2 regions of the Neobacillus sp. 204 genome follow, and region 2 is predicted to be linked to the other one. Evidence: riboswitches for the same ligand, from Rfam matches in the RefSeq annotation. Region 2 holds a riboswitch; the other holds the start of a gene.
What was found. A riboswitch is a leader RNA that binds a small molecule or an ion and turns the genes downstream of it on or off. The one in region 2 is predicted to bind S-adenosylmethionine.
Positions count from the first base shown of each region.

Region 1: it holds a riboswitch for S-adenosylmethionine, as region 2 does, so the genes downstream of both, ACJ004_RS10825 (methionine biosynthesis PLP-dependent protein) here and ACJ004_RS04030 (peptide-methionine (S)-S-oxide reductase) in region 2, are expected to answer to the same signal.

Region 1 is NZ_JBJORY010000004.1:287,425-296,295, forward strand. Features, by position in the region: gene ACJ004_RS10815 (bifunctional homocysteine S-methyltransferase/methylenetetrahydrofolate reductase) at 1-21, opposite strand, end outside; gene metC (cystathionine beta-lyase) at 18-1,211, opposite strand; gene ACJ004_RS10825 (methionine biosynthesis PLP-dependent protein) at 1,211-2,323, opposite strand; SAM riboswitch class I at 2,415-2,530, opposite strand; gene ACJ004_RS10830 (pectate lyase family protein) at 2,783-3,772, shown strand; gene ACJ004_RS10835 (YveK family protein) at 3,879-4,625, shown strand; gene ACJ004_RS10840 (CpsD/CapB family tyrosine-protein kinase) at 4,618-5,262, shown strand; gene ACJ004_RS10845 (oligosaccharide flippase family protein) at 5,315-6,772, shown strand; gene ACJ004_RS10850 (O-antigen ligase family protein) at 6,954-8,030, shown strand; gene ACJ004_RS10855 (glycosyltransferase) at 8,064-8,871, shown strand, end outside.
Region 2 is NZ_JBJORY010000001.1:876,614-885,484, reverse strand. Features, by position in the region: gene thrC (threonine synthase) at 1-161, opposite strand, end outside; gene ACJ004_RS04040 (hypothetical protein) at 576-1,211, shown strand; gene ACJ004_RS04035 (DNA-3-methyladenine glycosylase) at 1,758-2,381, opposite strand; gene ACJ004_RS04030 (peptide-methionine (S)-S-oxide reductase) at 2,626-3,003, opposite strand; SAM riboswitch class I at 3,095-3,209, opposite strand; gene ACJ004_RS04025 (glycoside hydrolase family 172 protein) at 3,493-5,520, opposite strand; gene ACJ004_RS04020 (substrate-binding domain-containing protein) at 5,542-6,555, opposite strand; gene ACJ004_RS04015 (ABC transporter permease) at 6,596-7,624, opposite strand; gene ACJ004_RS04010 (sugar ABC transporter ATP-binding protein) at 7,614-8,871, opposite strand, start outside.

The DNA.
Region 1 (8,871 bases), on a different contig from region 2:
TAATTTTTCTAAAAAGCTCATGATGATTCTCCTTGTTGTAATACCAAATGATTCTTACGAACATATTCTAGTGCCTGCGAAAAATCCTTAATCAGATCGTCGGGATTTTCAAGCCCAACTGATAAGCGAACAAGGCTATTGGTAATCCCGCGCTTTTCTCTCTCTTCTTGAGGCATAGCTGCATGGGACATTTTTGCCGGATAGGAAAGAATCGATTCTACCGCTCCAAGGCTGACCGCAAAAACAGGTATTTCCACGTTTGCTAGAAAAGTTCGAAGCGCATCTTCGTTCGCCAATTCAAAGGATAAAACAGCTCCAGGACCTGCTGCTTGATTCTTCTGAATATGGAATTGCGGGTGACTTTCAAGCCCCGGATAATGGACCTTTTCAACAAGCGGATGTGCCTCTAAAAAATCTGCTAGTTTAATAGCCGAATTTTGAGATTGTTCCAATCGAACATGTAGTGTCTTGATTCCTCTTAAGACGAGCCAAGCATCTTGAACACCCAAAATGGCCCCAAAGCCATTTTGCAAAAATCCTAATCTTTTCGCCAGGTCTTCGTCATTAACGACTGCAAGTCCAGCAACCACATCACTGTGACCTGATAAAAATTTCGTCGCACTATGCAAGACAACATCTGCTCCTAACTCCAACGGCTTTTGGTGAGAAGGGGTGAGGAACGTGTTATCAACAAATGTTAACGCACCCGTCTCCTTAGCAAGATTGCTTATCGCCTGAATGTCCGTTACTTTCATCAAAGGATTCGATGGAGTTTCTACATAAAACGCTTTTGTATTCGATTGAATAGCTTGTTTTACTTCATCTAAATTCGTCATATCAACAAAAGTATGCTCAATTCCAAGCCTAGTAAGAACCTGAGTGACCATCCGAAATGTGCCGCCATAGACATCTTCAGTTATAACAATATGGTCTCCAGAGGAAAGCAGAAGGAAGGCCGTCGAGATGGCAGCCATACCGGATGAGAAGGCAAATCCCTTAATACCGCCCTCAAGCTCAGCAATGACATCTTCAAGTGCTTCCCTGGTAGGATTTAAACTACGGCCATAATCATACTTGCCAAACTGATCGAAGTCCGATTGGTGGAAGGTTGATGCATGCTGGATCGGTACACTAACAGCTCCTGTTGTGGGATCTATTTTATGCTTATTATGAAGGAGTCTGGTTTCAAAGGTATATTCAGCGTGTGACATTATGCAATCACTCCTTCCTGAACTTTAGCGAACGCGTTTTGTAAATCTTCAATAATATCTTGTGAATCTTCAATTCCAACAGAGAAGCGTAATAAACGATTGCAAACGCCGGCTTGAATGCGAATCTCTTCTGGGATATCCATATGTGTTTGAGTTGCTGGGTAAGTAATGAAGCTTTCCGTTCCACCTAAGCTTTCCGCAAAACTGATTAAATTTAAATTCTGTAAAAATGGATTTACCCAAGCTTCTTCTTTTATTCTAAAAGAAACCATCCCGCCACGTCCCGGGTATAGGACATCTGTTACGGCATCATGCTGAGCAAGGAATTCGACAATCGCCTTTGCATTTTTTTCATGGCGTTCCATCCGTAGTGACAATGTTTTCATTCCGCGCATTAATAGCCACGAATCGAATGGACTTAGTACAGCGCCTGCCCCATTGTGATAAAGAGCGAGGGATTCACATAATTTTTCGCCTTTAGCAACAATGAGTCCAGCCAGAACGTCATTATGGCCTCCTAAATATTTCGTAGCACTGTGGATGACGATATCCGCTCCAAGTACAATTGGCTGCTGCAAAAGTGGAGTATAGAAGGTATTATCAACAATCAGCAATATTCCGTGACGCTTCGCAATTTCTGAAACCGCGGCAATATCTGATTGCTGCATGAGGGGATTGGTGGGAGTCTCAAGAAAGATTGCTTTGGTTTGAGGAGTAATCTTACTTTCAATCTCATCCGGACAACACGTGTTGACATATTGACACTTTAGGCCCCATTTTTTATAGCCTTGCTCTAATAAGCGATACGTACCTCCATAAAGATCCTCACTTACTAACCATTCATCACCAGATTGAAATAATGAAAGGATTGTAAAAATGGCTGCCATCCCTGAACTGCACGCAAATCCTCTGTCGCCACACTCCAAATCAGCGATGGTTTGTTCAAGGATCTGACGTGTGGGATTTCCTGTTCGGGTATAGTCAAATCCCGTTGATTGTCCAATTCCTCCATGTCGATAAGCTGTTGAAAAGTAAATAGGCGGATTAACGGTTCCTGTTGTTGTCTCGCTGCGGTTTCCAATTTGGGCAAGTTTCGTATCAATTTTGTACATGTCGACCACTCCTTGTTTAGTAAATTAATAAATAAAAAAAGCCTTTTTCTATAAGAAGAAGGCTTTTGTAAGTACGACCAAAAAGTCATTCTTCTTATCTTGCAAATTAACTGATAATTTGCAGGACTTAGCACCTTTTCAATGGACATGCCACTGATGGTTGCTGAGGTGTCGCAGGGCCATTCCCTCAACCTCTCTTGATAAGAAAATTAATATTTAGATTATTTATAAAATTTACTACAAATTGGGGGGAGTGTCAATTTATTTTATAAATAAATCAGTTTATGTCTATTTTTGTTCTTAATAAATAACTTACAAAAGTATTAGGCTGAAGTTTTTAATAGCAAAAGTGGATAATTGAAACTTTTTGAAATAGATTTGAGTAATTTTACTAGGATTGGCAAATATACTTCAATTATCACTATAAAACGCCAAATACGATGTTGTTAGGAGAAAATTATGAGTAGAAGAAGTAAAATAATATATTTTTCAGCCATTTTTTTTATTGGAGCCCTTCTTTTTTTGTTTAAGGCAGTAGAAAACATAACCATGAATAATAAAGACTACTCATATGTGAATGTGGATGAATTTGGTGCTAATGGTGAAGATTCGAAAGACGATTTCCAATCCATACAGGAAGCAATAAATCATAGCTATGATTCGAAAATTGGAAAGGTAAAGTTTAGTGGAAATAAGTCTTATATCCTAAAGAAAGGAATAGTTATAAAAGAGGGGGTTGAATTAGAATTTGGTCAAAATACAAGGCTAAGAATAGAAGGGAGTTTCCGAGCAATTGAAGTGAAAAAAAATGCATCGATCTCAAATGGAATTATTGAAATTATGGATCCTGACTTTGAATCAGATGTAATTTATTTAGACGGCATTCAAAAAATTTGGTCATGGGATAGAACCCGAATTAAAAATGTTACAATCTTAAACACTAGCGGTTCACATAAGGGTACAGGTCTTCATCTTTATGCTGGCGGCCCAGGTCATTTCATTAGTTTTGTAAATTTTACTGATTTGAGAATTGCAGGATTTCATACCGGTGTCAAATTGGAAGCTGATAAGCCAAAGGAAAGTCATAAATATAGCTTTATTAATGGCAATCGATTTATAAATTTAACATTGGATGATTGTATAAGCTGTATTGATATTAATAGCTCGATGAGTGTTCCAAATGAAAGTTCTGGTAATGATTTCAGTGGTCTTCAAATTCAAGTATCTAAATATACTAAGAAGGTAATAACAGTAAGCGGCTCTGATAATAAATTTGATGGTTTAATATGGGACGTTCATATATTAAAGGGCAATAAACCAATAATAGAATTTTCAAAAGAGTCTACAAGAAATAGATTATATTCGAATATAGGGTCAAACTTTATTAAAGATCAAGGCGTACATAATTATTATTCTTCACCGGAAGAAGACGCAATGAATTCTAAATAAAATACAATGACTACTATTTTCTGAGTGTTTGATATAAAGAAATTACTTAACAAAAGAACTAAGTTCAAATAGCATAAACTGAAAAATTAAGACTTTGGAGGTCATCATGGACGAAAGAATAGATCTAAAAAAGTTTCTTCGTATTATTAGAAAGAGAATAGTAACCATTATTCTTACGGTATTATGTGTATCTCTTTTGACTGTTGGTTTATCCCTTTTTTTATTAAAGCCAACTTATGAAGCTACTGAAAATATTCTAATTGGCAAGCTTACAAAGGATGAGGGTAATTATAGTGATACCCAAGAACTTAGTATGCTGCTTGCATCGACTATTGATTTCATAAAAAGTCCAATCGTACTAAATTCTGTTCAAAAAGAGCTTAATATCAATGATGACGAATTAGAGGAAAAGATTGTTGTACAAAACAACAGAAATTCACAAATTGTCAATGTGGTGGTAAGAGATCATGATTTGGAAAATACCAAGAAGCTTGCCCATACTATTGCTAAAACAACTGTTAATAAAATGTATGAGATGTTTAATGTTAGAGATATAAAGCTATTAAGTAATACAGATGGGGATCCTTCGATTAAGATTGTTGGGAGTTTGTCTCTAAACGTCGCAATTGGTGTAGTGGTAGGAATTTTTCTAGGAGTAGGCCTTGCAATGTTTCGAGAGTATTGGGACGATTCGATTAAAGATGTTAAAGAGATTGAAGCGATTGTGGGTTTACCAGTTTTAGGCGAGATTAATATAAAAACTAAAAAAAGAAAATCTATGAATAGAAGCAAAAGGAATAAGCGTCAGGAAGCCATCTTAAATGAAATTAAGGAGGGACAGATCAGTGTATAGGAAAAGGGATGAAACCAAAAAATTAATGCAAAGGCTTCAGCTTAATGAAGAATTAATCAGTACAGAACAAATCCGAATGATTCGTACGAATATAGATCAATTATCTGTTAGTGAATCGGTATTATTAATGATAACGTCCCCCCGTAATGAGGAGGAAAAATCGATCATCTCTTCTAAATTAGCAATTGCTTTTGTTGAGCAAAGGAAAAAGGTACTACTAGTAGATGCCAATATACGGAAACCTTCTTTAAACAATTTGTTTCAGATAAAAAATGAGAATGGATTAACAAATGTGATTTTAGATGAAGAAAACCTCGCCCTTCATATTAAAGAGACCTTTGTTCCAGGGCTATTCGTTTTGCCTACTGGTCAGATTCCTTTAAATCCAACGGAAATATGGATAACAAGTAAAATTAAAGAGTTCGTAGCAAGATGTCAGGCGGAATTTGATGTGGTAATTCTTGAGGCACCTCCTTTTTTAACAGCATCAGATTCTCATATTCTAGCAAATCAATGTGATGGTGTTATTTTAGTGGTGAAAGAAAATAAAACGAAGAAAGAAGATGTACTTCAAACAAAAGATTACTTAGATAGAAAAAACAATAGAATCGTAGGGGTCATTTATCAAACAGGATAATAGTAGGCAGTTAATCTTGGTGATCAGGCTTCATAATAAGGTGGCTATTTCGATGAGGGAATCAAAGAAAAATTCAATCGCTAAGAATATCTTACATCTATTTTATAGTACAGCATTATCTAGTGTCTTAAATGCTACGGCATTAATCGTTTTAGCCTATTATTTAAAGTCGTACGATTATGGAATGTTTAGTGTAGTGTTAGCATTTGCAATGATTATGGGATATTTTACAGATGCTGGACTAAGTACCATTGTCTTAAGGGAGGGTTCTAAGAAGAAGGTGGATATATCCATCCTAATCTCCTCTTATGTGAAAATGAGAATGGTTTTACTTTTTGCTACATTTATCTTTGGATTTATCGTTATTCATATTTCAAACTCTGGAAATAAAGAGTTAATACAAACCGCTTATTACTTAGTTATTCCGATGGTTTTAGGAATTGCGCTACAAAGTATCGGTACAACATTTTTTCAAATGATTGAGAAAATGCAATATTATGGAATGATTCGGATTCTTTCTTCTGTATGTTTAGTTCTCACCCTATCTGTTGGGATTTACTTTAGCCTAAGTCCATTGATTATTACCACTTTATATGGACTATCTTATTTTGCCGGAGGTGTGTTTGGGGTCTATCTAGTAAGTCGAAACGTTAAAATTCGATTGAAAAGTAAATTTCATAAAGGACTTTTACAAAATTTAGGATCATTCACTTTAGGTGGATTGCTTTTTGTGATGCTTCCTCATTTAGGTCCCCTTGTGTTGGAAAAGACTGTAACCCTAGAAGAAGTTGGATTATTTGCAGTAGCTTATCGAATTCCTCAAGCATTACAGCAAATCCCATTTATTATTGCTGGAGCTTATTACCCTGTACTATTTAGGTCTTTTAATAATAATCTATTAGACGATCATTTAAGATACAACATATCTCTTATCAAAATCATGGCATTGGTAGGAATGGCGATGACAATTCCTTTTTTCTATATGTCCAATGTTGTAATACATTTGCTGTTTGGTGATAAGTGGATTTCTGCATCTTTTCCACTGAAAATTTTATCTTTAATGCTAACTTTACAGGCAATTAATATTGCATTAGCAGACGGTTTAACAACAAGAGGATTACAATCACTTCGAACTACTATTCAATCCATTGCAGTAATTTCGGGTGGCATTCTATATTTGTATTTAAGTAAGTCGTTTGGTGTAACTGGAGCAGCTTTTACAGGTGTTATGATTGAAGGAATTGCCCTAGTAGGATTTTGGATTTGCATTCCAAATCGTTGGGTTATTGCAAAAAAAGCAATATGTCCATATTTATCCTTTTTTATCATTGGTTTAGGTAGTATTGAATTTTTTCTTAATTCCCATCCACTTTTAGCTGTTGTATTTAACTTCCTTCTACTAGTATTAGTACTTTTTATAGATAAAGAATTTAAGAATATAATTTATGATTATCTAAAAATAAGGATAATTAGATATAAATGGAAGGCCAAGAAATCCCAGGGGGTTTAAGATGGGCAATAATATTGTTCCAAAATCTAATAAATACAACTTCACGATCTTCTTTCTCTTTTTACTGGTAACTCTTGCAAATTACTACATTTATGTTGGGTTTGCAATAAAACCTTATTTGATCTTTTCTATTTTGTATTTATTCATTCATATCGGCTCCTTCTCCTTCTATAGGCTTCATATGTTTGAAGTAGCGATGTTGTTATTTTATTTGATGTATAGCTTTACTGGAGCCTTTTCATTATATCCAGCCTCAAGTATTAGAATTTTCATAGGAATAGTCCTATATATATCTTGTTATTTTATTATTAAGTCCATTATTGCAAGTTCAAAAGATTTGGTGGTTGAAAGGGCCATTTCAGATGTAGGAATCCTCTTTAATTTAGCTAGTCTGGTCCTCTATTTTATAGGATTAAAAAGTGTGGGATTTGTTTTTGAGGGCGACAGAATATATGAATTCGGTGTTATGTTAGATCGAGATTACCCCAGATTAATCGGGTTGATACAGGATCCTAATTTTTTTGTTTTTTATAATACTTTGTTTTTTTGCTATTACTTATGCAATTCTAATACTTTAAAAAACAAACTAGGATTAACACTTTGCTTGATTACGAATTTATTGACTTTTTCAAGAGGCGGACTTTTAATAATGGCCTTTATCTTTTTTATATATATTTTGAAAGATAATCCATTAAAACGTATAAAATTGCTGGTCGGTATCACAGCTGCTTTATCTGTCAGTCTGTACATTGCAATTGTTCATTTGAAATTCGATATATATGGGATCTTAGCATCTAGAATAGAAGACCTGTCCTCGGATGGTGGAAGTGGGAGATTAGAATTATGGGGAAGAGCCTGGGATTTTTTTGCTTCACATAAAATTGTTGGGATTGGAGCATTTAACTTTCCTGCTTACAATTCATTTCAATTTGGAGATACACTACAAGTTCATAATACATTTTTAGAGATATTATCAGAATCTGGTTTATTAGGTATTTCTTGCTTTTTCCTATTTATCATTTTAGTGTTTGTACAATTAATACAAAGTAGGACACTTAAAAATAAACCATATCTATTCTTTACCTTTATCGGGGTAATACTTCAAATGGGTTTCCTTTCGGTGATTATTAACGATATGTTCTTTTTGTATTTAGCGATATTATCTACCTATTTGCATAATGAAAAGCAGGAATTACGAAATAAAGCGAAGATGATAAATATTCTTTCGGTCTTAACTTCACTTAAACAAAGAATATAGTTGAACTAAGTTTCAAAGGAAGTGATGGAAAGCATGAACATTTTAGTCATAACAGATAAGCTAATTTTTGGTGGAGCAGAAATGTATTTTTGTAAATTAGAGAATCAATTACATGACCCTAACATAAATTTTCACTATGCTGCCGGCTCTGGAGAGCTGTATGAGAAAATCAAACATAAAAACAGCTTTAGCGAGATAAGTAGAACTAAGCATCTACAGAATATAAAAAAGCTGAAAAAAATATTGATAACTAAAGAAATAGACCTAATTCACGCGAATAGTTTGAGGATGGTCTTGTATTTTATATTTATTAAAAAATTAACTAAAAAAAATTTCAAAATTGTTTACACTAAACATAATGTAACGGTTCTAGAGGAGAAAAATCGATTTTTGTTCTCACATTTATTAAATAAATATGTTGACAGGATTATCACAGTTAGTGATTTTGAAAAATTTAATCTTGTAAATGCCGGAATAAAGCCTAACAAAATTACAACAGTTTACAATGGTGTTGATTTACAACAGTTTGTTTTCCATAGAAAAGAAAAAGGGGGAACTTTTAATGTTGGTATATTAGCAAGATTATCAGAAGAAAAAAATCATGAGTTATTTATTAATATTGCACACCAGCTTAGAGACGTTCCGAATCTCATGTTTTATATTGCAGGTGATGGTCCAGAATACCAAAAACTAAAAAACATCATCCGTTCTCTAAATCTATCTCATAGGATAAAGATGGTGGGGATCGTTCATAAACCTGAGGAATTTATTAAAAGTATGAATCTCTTACTTTTAACGTCCTATCGCGAAGTATTTCCAATGGTTATTTTAGAAGCTATGG
Region 2 (8,871 bases):
AATTCCTGATAAGTTAACTCGGACATTGCCTCTAACTTGTCTGCAGAAATTTGCGGAATCTTCTCAGGTACTAATAGTCCCCCATCATTTGCCAGTCCCATTAGGACTGTATCAATAAATCCAATTTTAGTTACATTACCTCGTGTACTTACAAAGTTCATGACAGCCTCCAAGTATATTAAAAGTTTTATTATCTTAATTGTAAAACAAGATTCATTTAGAAACATGTGAATCCTATATTATTTTTGAATCAAAAATATATAAATTTTATTTTATACATAATTGAGCGAATAGTCTATAAATTGTCGTTTTAAAAGGCATATTTTTATCAATTACATATTTCGATAGTAGATTTCCTCATATTTACTCAACAAATAGGAGGAACCATCGTATTTCATAAGAAAGTGACGATAAAAACTCATCATACACATACAGGAATGAGAAGAATGATATTGAATTATACTCTTACAAGAAAAATAATCTTGTAACAAAAATAGAGAGGTTGTGTATTTATGATACTTTCAGATCTACAACCTAAGAAAAACTTCAGCTACATCTTCGTTCAATTTCCAGGCATGAAAATGAATGTTCCTATGCTCTCTAACGAAGAGGGAAAGGCGGTGAAAGAAGATGTGGCATTATGTGTCCAATTAAACAACAAAGAAAAGGTACATCAACTTCACTTTGTCCGCACACAAAGTATTAAACCCTTTGACTTCACCGAAGAAGGAATTGGAGCAAAAGCATTTTATCGAGTGGTGAAACAAAAGGAAACCTCAAAAAACTCACACCTGAATGAAAACGTAGATTTCGTCACGATTATTACAGATGAAGTAGAAATAGTACAAAGGAAAACAGAGACAGGCTATAACTTCGTCTTAGTGTTAAATAAACGTGAAATCGGCGTAATTGCATCGGTAGAAGAAGAAGTATTTCAAACAAAGAAAGTATCATTGCTAATCAATAAAGAATTGAATGAGCGTGACACCACTAATAAGGCTAGTAAAAAAAATATTTCTGTCCTTGGCAGGAGCGTCAACAAGGAGATTTTCTTAGGAGGCAATGCCTTTCAGGATATCGGAGTTATTAAATCAATCCGAATTCTTTTAGAGGGCGTTAAGAGAAAAGTTACGGTCTTTTCTCCTGCCGCATTAGATTTTATCGGTCCAGGTGATCGGAACCAAACCATTTTAATGATGAGGAGGTGTTGATAAAGATTGTTCTTTTTGAAAAAAACTTCATATTAGTAAAATCGAAACAATAGGATTAAATGGATAATCCTTTTCGATAGAATAAACTCTAGGAAAGGAAGAAATAATCGGCTGCAAGCCTAATTCTTACTATGGAGAACTAAATTAATCCATTTATTATAGGGACTTAACCAAGGTGTTAAGTCCTTTTTAGGTTGTTTTCGTAAAGAATGTGGTTATTTACAACGTTCGACCTCCCAGAAAGTGTAAAATCATAGTGAATTAATCTAAACTATCAGCGTAATTCGTAAGTTTATCAGCGAATCTGTAATTTTATCAGCGATTCCAAACATTTTATCAGCGAAACTTCAACTTTATCAGCGATTCCAAACACTTTATCAGCGAAACTTCAACTTTATCAGCGAAACTTCAACTTTATCAGCGATTCCAAACACTTTATCAGCGAAACTTCAACTTTATCAGCGATTCCAAACACTTTATCAGCGAAACTTCAACTTTATCAGCGATTCCAAAAAAGTAACAACTTTTTTAGAGACGAGTCCTACTTTAATACACGTAAATAGACTTTTGATGCCGTGAAACATATTTATTATTCGTAACCCAGAAGCGCCATGGATAGTCCCGTGCTTCTTCAGACTTGTCAATTCCGATCCTTTTCCCGGCTGATATGCTATCCGGACTAAGGCCTTTAGCAATATATAATGGAGGATGCGTAAGAGTGTGGCCATAGTCCTCCATGGTAATGCCCAATGATTTTGTCAGTTTGCCCGGCCCATTTGTCAGGCTTCGCAAGTCTTCCAGCCCTCTCCTGTTTTTCATTATCTCGATACCATACCGAGGTTCCAAGGCGCGGATTAAAACCGCTTCAGGATTTTCTTTACCACCGCTAACCACATTGAATAGGCAGTGTGTATGCATTAAATAAGTATAGGTAAGGCCGGAACGTTGGAACATGACCTCGGTTCTAGTGGTCCGCCTATTATTATAACTGTGGGCAGCCCTGTCACCTGGACCTATGTAAGCCTCTGTTTCGACAATATAACCTGCCGCCATTCCCACACTAGTTTCTTTTACAAGGAGGCATCCGAGCAGAGCCTTTGCCAGTTCAAGAGTCGGCTGTTCATAAAATACTTGGGGTAATGGAACGATTTCTTCAGTTATTTCTCCCATGTTATATGCCTCCTTTTACGTTACTATTATAATGCTGACGAGTTCAATTTTTCTATACTTAACAAGTCTCAAGAGGAGCTCCAAATTCTGATACCCCTCCGGAATATTTAAGTGTTTGTATTCCAATAAAACAATAAAACCAAAAATCCGTCGCAGTGACGGATTTTTAGATTTATTTTGAGAAAATTCTAACCTGTCAGTCGCACAAAAACAGTACTTGCCAAAACATTTTCAAATTAGTGGTTTAGGATATTAATTTTATTTCTTCTAGACTATTAATATGTTCCCGAACTGGAGTAATTTCTGTTATAAGTTCATTTTTAAATATATGTTGTAACTCATTTTTCTTTTGTTTAGCTACAGTTAATTGATTAAGATCTGAAAAGAAAATGAATGATTGATTTTTAAATTGCTGACCTTTCCTAGAAGTTGGATCATGTAAGTCGAAAAACAACTCTAATAATTCATGATAAGATACTTTCCAGGGATCAAACCATATTTCTACTATATCTACATTTTTCCCTTTTAGGTGTCCTGTTTGAACAGATTCAATACCTCGAAATCCTGTAATAAAAGCTTTTTGACTAAAAAATTCACTTGCACCAAATACTGCTCTTTCCATTTAATTTCGCTCCTCCTGAGCGATAAACCTTTTATCCATTTAAAAAAACCTCTCTTGATTAAAAGAGAGGTTTGTATTGTTAAATACTCTCCTCTCATCTTTCAAAGGTAATACCTTTGCAGGAATTAGCACCGTTCAAGCCAAAATTTTGACTTGATGGTTGCCGGGTTTCACAGGGCCTGTCCCTCTACCACTCTGGATAAGAAGTTTATCGCTATTTATTTTTTAATGTTTAGTTGGTTTATTGTTACTAACAATACCACTCACTAATCTAAAAAATCAAGCAAAAATTTAAAATAATAACCCCATTGGACGATAAGAAGCATATTTTACTTTTATTTTACGCTAAATAACCAGATCTCCTCCTGCGAAGAAACCTGGCTAAATTATAATCACTTTATCACCGTCCACTCCACGTGGACAAATTGGGTAAACTGTCTTTCTTCGGTGTCAGGCACCATATAAAACAATATTATTACTCCACCACCATTATTTAATTCCGTACCAATATGTTGTGGAACCATAGTGGGCAGGGACATTGTTTTCCCAGCCGACTTCGATGCCGAATCTTGCGGATGTGTTGAATGAGACGGAGTCGCCGATTAGGAGTCGGTATGCTCCCGTACTGTCAAATTCTGTCCCAAAGGCATTGACTTCGTGGGCAGTGTTGCCGTTTAAGGGATTGGTGAAGGTTCCGCGGTTAAAGTACCAGCCTGATTCATAGAAATCTTCTGTTCCTGTTCCATGAATTTGCGGAAGGTTTGCTTCGTCTACATATACTCTTTCGTCACCTTCAAGATAATTCCGTGTAAAGTCTTTCCCCTCCATTGAATGGGAAACCCCAACAATTGTTCCTTTTCCAATGGTATTTAAGAAAGTCCAATCCTGACCGCCTGTCACTTCTCCCTTGTGAGAAGTCGTTCTGAAGTAAGCGGAAGTCGGGTTTGAACCTAAAGCCTTTGCCCACTGCCCTGACTTGGCAAATGTCACTTCGGCCTTACCGGCTGTAATTTCTTGCTCAGATCCATTATACAATTCAACCTTTGCTGACTTCTTATAAGGCATTGGCCACCAAGATGTATACCAGCCTTCCGGATTTGTATCCATAGAGAAGAATAACGATTTAACGTTATATTCACCAAAGGCAGACCCAAAGAATTCTCCAACTGGCGAGTCCACCATCAATTCCCCATCGAAAGTGATTCGTAGTCTGGCATTTTGCAGAACATCATCTGAAGCTGCAATAAGCTCTGAATCACCAGTGGGAGGATATTGGTAGTCTCTGACTCCCTGCCATTTTTGGTCTACAATTTGGTAATTGTGGGCTGCTTCATCATCCAGGGAGTTTGGACCAAGATCCATGACATCCGTTTGCACCCATTCACCATTCACCTTTGATTCAATGAAGTAACTGAATTCATTAAAATCAACGTCAGAGGAAACAAACTTATTTTTAATGGTGATATTTTCTTTTCCAGCTGTTAATTCGGCCGGAATTTCAATTGTTTGATCGAGCCAGCCCTGTCCGGCAGGAAGTGGCCCCCAAACGCCCGCATTCACTCCATCTACTAATAGATTAGCTTTTTGATTTCCAATCACTTTATCCAGCCGGCGGGTAATCCGCACCGCTTCGTTTTCAGGATTAACGGCAGCAGTAAATTCACTATAGCCTGTAAATGCACGTCCATCATCGATAACCCGCTTGCCAGGAGTCGGACCAATGATTTGCGGAATTTGCATACGAAGCTCTGAAATACTTCCAGGATTATTCAAATTTGCTAGTGTTACCTTTTCACCAGGAGCTAACTGGAAATCCTTTGCAACTTTTTTAGCCTTCTCCTGTTCTGGTTTTGGATCCTGAGTACCTGATTTCTTCAAAAGTTCAATGACATCTTCAGCTTTATCAGTTGGATCAAATGTTTTTACACCAACAGCATCGGAAAATGCTCGGTAAGTTACATGGTAAAAATATGGATTGTTAGTTGTAACTACTTTCATGCTCTCTTTATATGGCATTGGAATTTTAATATAGACACCGCCGGATGTTTGATCACCATTTGCGACTAATGGGAATAGAAATGGTGCTCCCAATTCTCCATTCACAACAGCCTGCAAAGATGCATCCACTACTGTTTTTCCATCCAAAACAATCTTAATGTTTCCTGTTCTGGTTACATCTCCGCCATCACGGGTAAACCAAATCGATTCGACTTCACCAGCGCCTTCACTTTCCGCAATAACACAGCCTTCTTCATCCTGGCGTAAGCAGGAGTAAGTCCCTTCAAAACCGTCATTATTTCCGCCGTTACGATCGTAGCTCGAAAATTGCTTTGTCTCAACACCACTTTTTAGCTCATGAAGTCGGTCAAGCTGTCTGTAAATATCCCAGCCTACCGTGCCTTTGTTGGTAGGGGCAGCTTCCGTATTACTTTTTCCAAAGGCTGCGACCGGCATTGCTAATAAAATGACAAGTACAACAAGAAATGGAACAGTAAATATTTTTCGTTGCTTATTCATTAATTCTCTCCTCATAATCTTTTATTTTCCGCCGAATTGCCTATACACCTGCTCGGCATTGTCCTTTGTAACCTCAATCGTATCAAGAATCACTGTTTTTTCTACTTCCTCTTTGTCTAAGAGAATTTTTATAGCGCTTTCAATTGCTTCCTTACCGCCAGTCGGATAAATATACGTTGCGGAAAGTCTTCCTTCCATTACCGCTTTAAGACCTCCATCCGGAGTTGGCAGTCCATCAATACCAATAAAGATCATTTCCTTCTCCCGCCCTGCATTTTTAGCTGCAATGTAGGCTCCTTCTGCTGCCGGATCGTTATGACCGTAAACAACATTGATATCTTTATTTGCCTGAAGGATATTTTCCATGACGGTAATCGCCTTATCTCTTAACCAATCAGCGTTTTGAGAAGCAATCACCTTAACATTCGGGTTGCTTGAAATCCCTTCTAAAAATCCGTCATGCCGTTCCTGCTGCGGTGTCGAACCTTCTAATCCTTTGATTTCTACAACCTTACCCCCTTTTTCCCCTAACACTTTTGCAACATACTCACCTGCTTTTTTACCTATTAACTTGTTGTCGCCACCAATGTATTGCGTATAAGCATCCCCTTCTACTTTACGGTCAAGCACAATGACAGGGATTCCCGCATCATAAGCTTTTTTTACAACTGCCGTTAATGGTTTTGCTTCGTTAGGAGAGATAATAAGCAAATCTACCTTTTGCTGGATAAAATTCTCTACATCAGCAATTTGCTTCGAGTTATCCTGAGCCGCATCTGCAAATACAACCTTTAGTTCCGGATGCTCATCTGCTGCAGCCTGAATCTGATCATTCATTGCTACACGCCATGGTTCCCCGAGATTGGCCTGAGACATCCCAATCAAAAATTCTTTTTTCTCCTCTCCCCCGCTCCCGCTATTTGCCGTACTCGAGGTGTTTTCAGAACTGTCGCTACAGGCTGCCAGCATCAGCGACAACAACAAGGCAAAGCTCAAGAACAACCATTTTTTTACATCAATTCTTCCATTACTCATTACTTTCACCCTTTCACTTTTATATTTACCTATTAATCTATTATTTGTTCGAATTCGCTTTTTGAAGGACAACGGCGACAATGATGATTGTACCCTTGACAACCATTTGCAGATTACTGTTAACATTCAAGAGTCCCAGCATATTATCGAGGACGCCAAGAATGAGAACACCAACGATGGTTCCGAAGATGGTTCCGATTCCTCCCATCAGGCTTGTACCGCCAATCGCAACTGCTGCAATGGCATTTAACTCGTAACCATTACCATCATTAGGAGATCCCTGGCTGAGCTGGGCTGCGTGAATAATTCCCGCAAAGGCTGATAGTAAGCCGCAAATAACGAATACAAGGATCTTGATTCGGTCTACTTTAAGCCCCGATAAATGCCCTGCTGTTTCATTACCGCCAATCGCATAAACGTACCGGCCAAACCGGGTAAATTTTAAAACAGTAAAAAAGATAATTGCGAGCAGGATAAAAATAATGGCTGGTACAGGAACACCATAAACCCTTTCGGCAAAAGTACTAAAAGCGGAAGGTGCCAAATTGGCTTCCTCACCGTATGTGATTGGAACACCAATACCGCCTGACCAAAAGCGGGCAATCCCCCTTGCAATACTCATCGTCGCCAATGTAACAATAAAGGATTGAATCGACAGCTTGGTGACAACGAGTCCATTTAGCCACCCAATTAGTGCACCCATTAATAAAACAATTATAAGCGTAAAGACCATTCCTAAATCCTTGTTCATCATCAGGTCGGCTGCTGCCGTTGCGGTCAGTCCGAGGATCGCACCAACCGATAAATCAATCCCGCCGATCAGGATAACTAGTGTCATACCTATTGCGATAATCCCATTTTCAGATACAGAGCGGACAATGTTTGCCAGATTAATAGGGTCAAGAAAAAGGTTCTCACCATTGCGGACACATAGGATCGATGCGAGAATTACCACCACAATTAAACCAAGAATGCTTTGAAATCGTTGAAGCCAGTATAAAATTTCCTTCAAATTAAATTTCGTCTGATATTGCTCTAAATTTGGCACAGGAGATTTCTCAGCTGACATGTTCCTCCCTCCTTTCTCTTAAAGTGGCCGCCATTAACAGTTTTTCCTGAGTTGCTTCTTCCTTGCTGAACTCTCCTGTGAGCTGCCCTTCACAGAAAGTCAGGATGCGATCCGACATCCCTAATACTTCTGGTAATTCAGAGGATATCATGATGATACTTACTCCCTGTGATGCAAGCCCGTTAATGAGGTGGTAGATTTCAGCTTTTGCCCCAACATCTATCCCCCGTGTCGGTTCATCCAGGAGCAAAATATCCGGCTTTGTCAGGAGCCATCTGCCGATGATCACCTTCTGCTGATTACCTCCGCTTAGCTGCTGCACCAAAGAATAAAAGCTGGGAGCCTTAATCTTTAAATCATCCATTTGTTTTTGCCAGGCATCCTTTTCCATCCGTTTATTCATCAACATGAACGGGCTGAATTGTTTTAATAGCGGGAGTGACATATTTTCGCCAATTGACCGGCTTGGAACAATCCCCTGGCCTTTCCGGTCCTCTGTAACAAAAGCAAGACCCTGTCTGATTGCGTCGATCGGGTTTTTGATATGGACCGCTTTTCCTTTTAAAAAGATCTCTCCTTTTGTACTCTTTGGGTGAACACCAAACAAGCATTCAAAAAATTCGGACCGTCCCGAACCCATTAGACCGGCAATTCCTAAAACCTCCCCCTTTTTTAAAGACATGGAGATATCAGTAAGACTCTTCTTATTTCTGGTGGTTGGGCTGAATGATAAATGCTGTACTCTTAAAATCTCCTCCCCAAGTCTGGATTCTCTTACCGGGTACATTTCCGTTAATGTTCTTCCTACCATCATCGTTATTAATTGATCCATATTCGTCTCTTCGGTGTTGACTGTACCTATGTACTGCCCGTCACGAAAAATGGTAATCCTGTCAGACAGCGCAAATATTTCATCCATTCGGTGTGAAATGTAAATGATGGCTACCCCTGATGCCGTCAGCTTTTTCATTACCTTGAATAGCTTTTGTGCTTCTGTATTGCTGAGGGCAGAAGTAGGCTCATCCATGATTAGTATTTTTGCTTCCATTGATATAGATTTTGCAATTTCAACCAGCTGTTGTTCGCCCACGCGTAATGTTTTTACCTGCTGTTTTGGGTTGACTTGCAGCTCTAATGCATCTAAATAGGGCTTTGCCAGCTCATACATTTTTCGATAATCAACAAAGCCAAATTTATTTCTTGGCTCCCTGGACAGAAAAATATTTTCGGCTATGGACAGCTCCGGT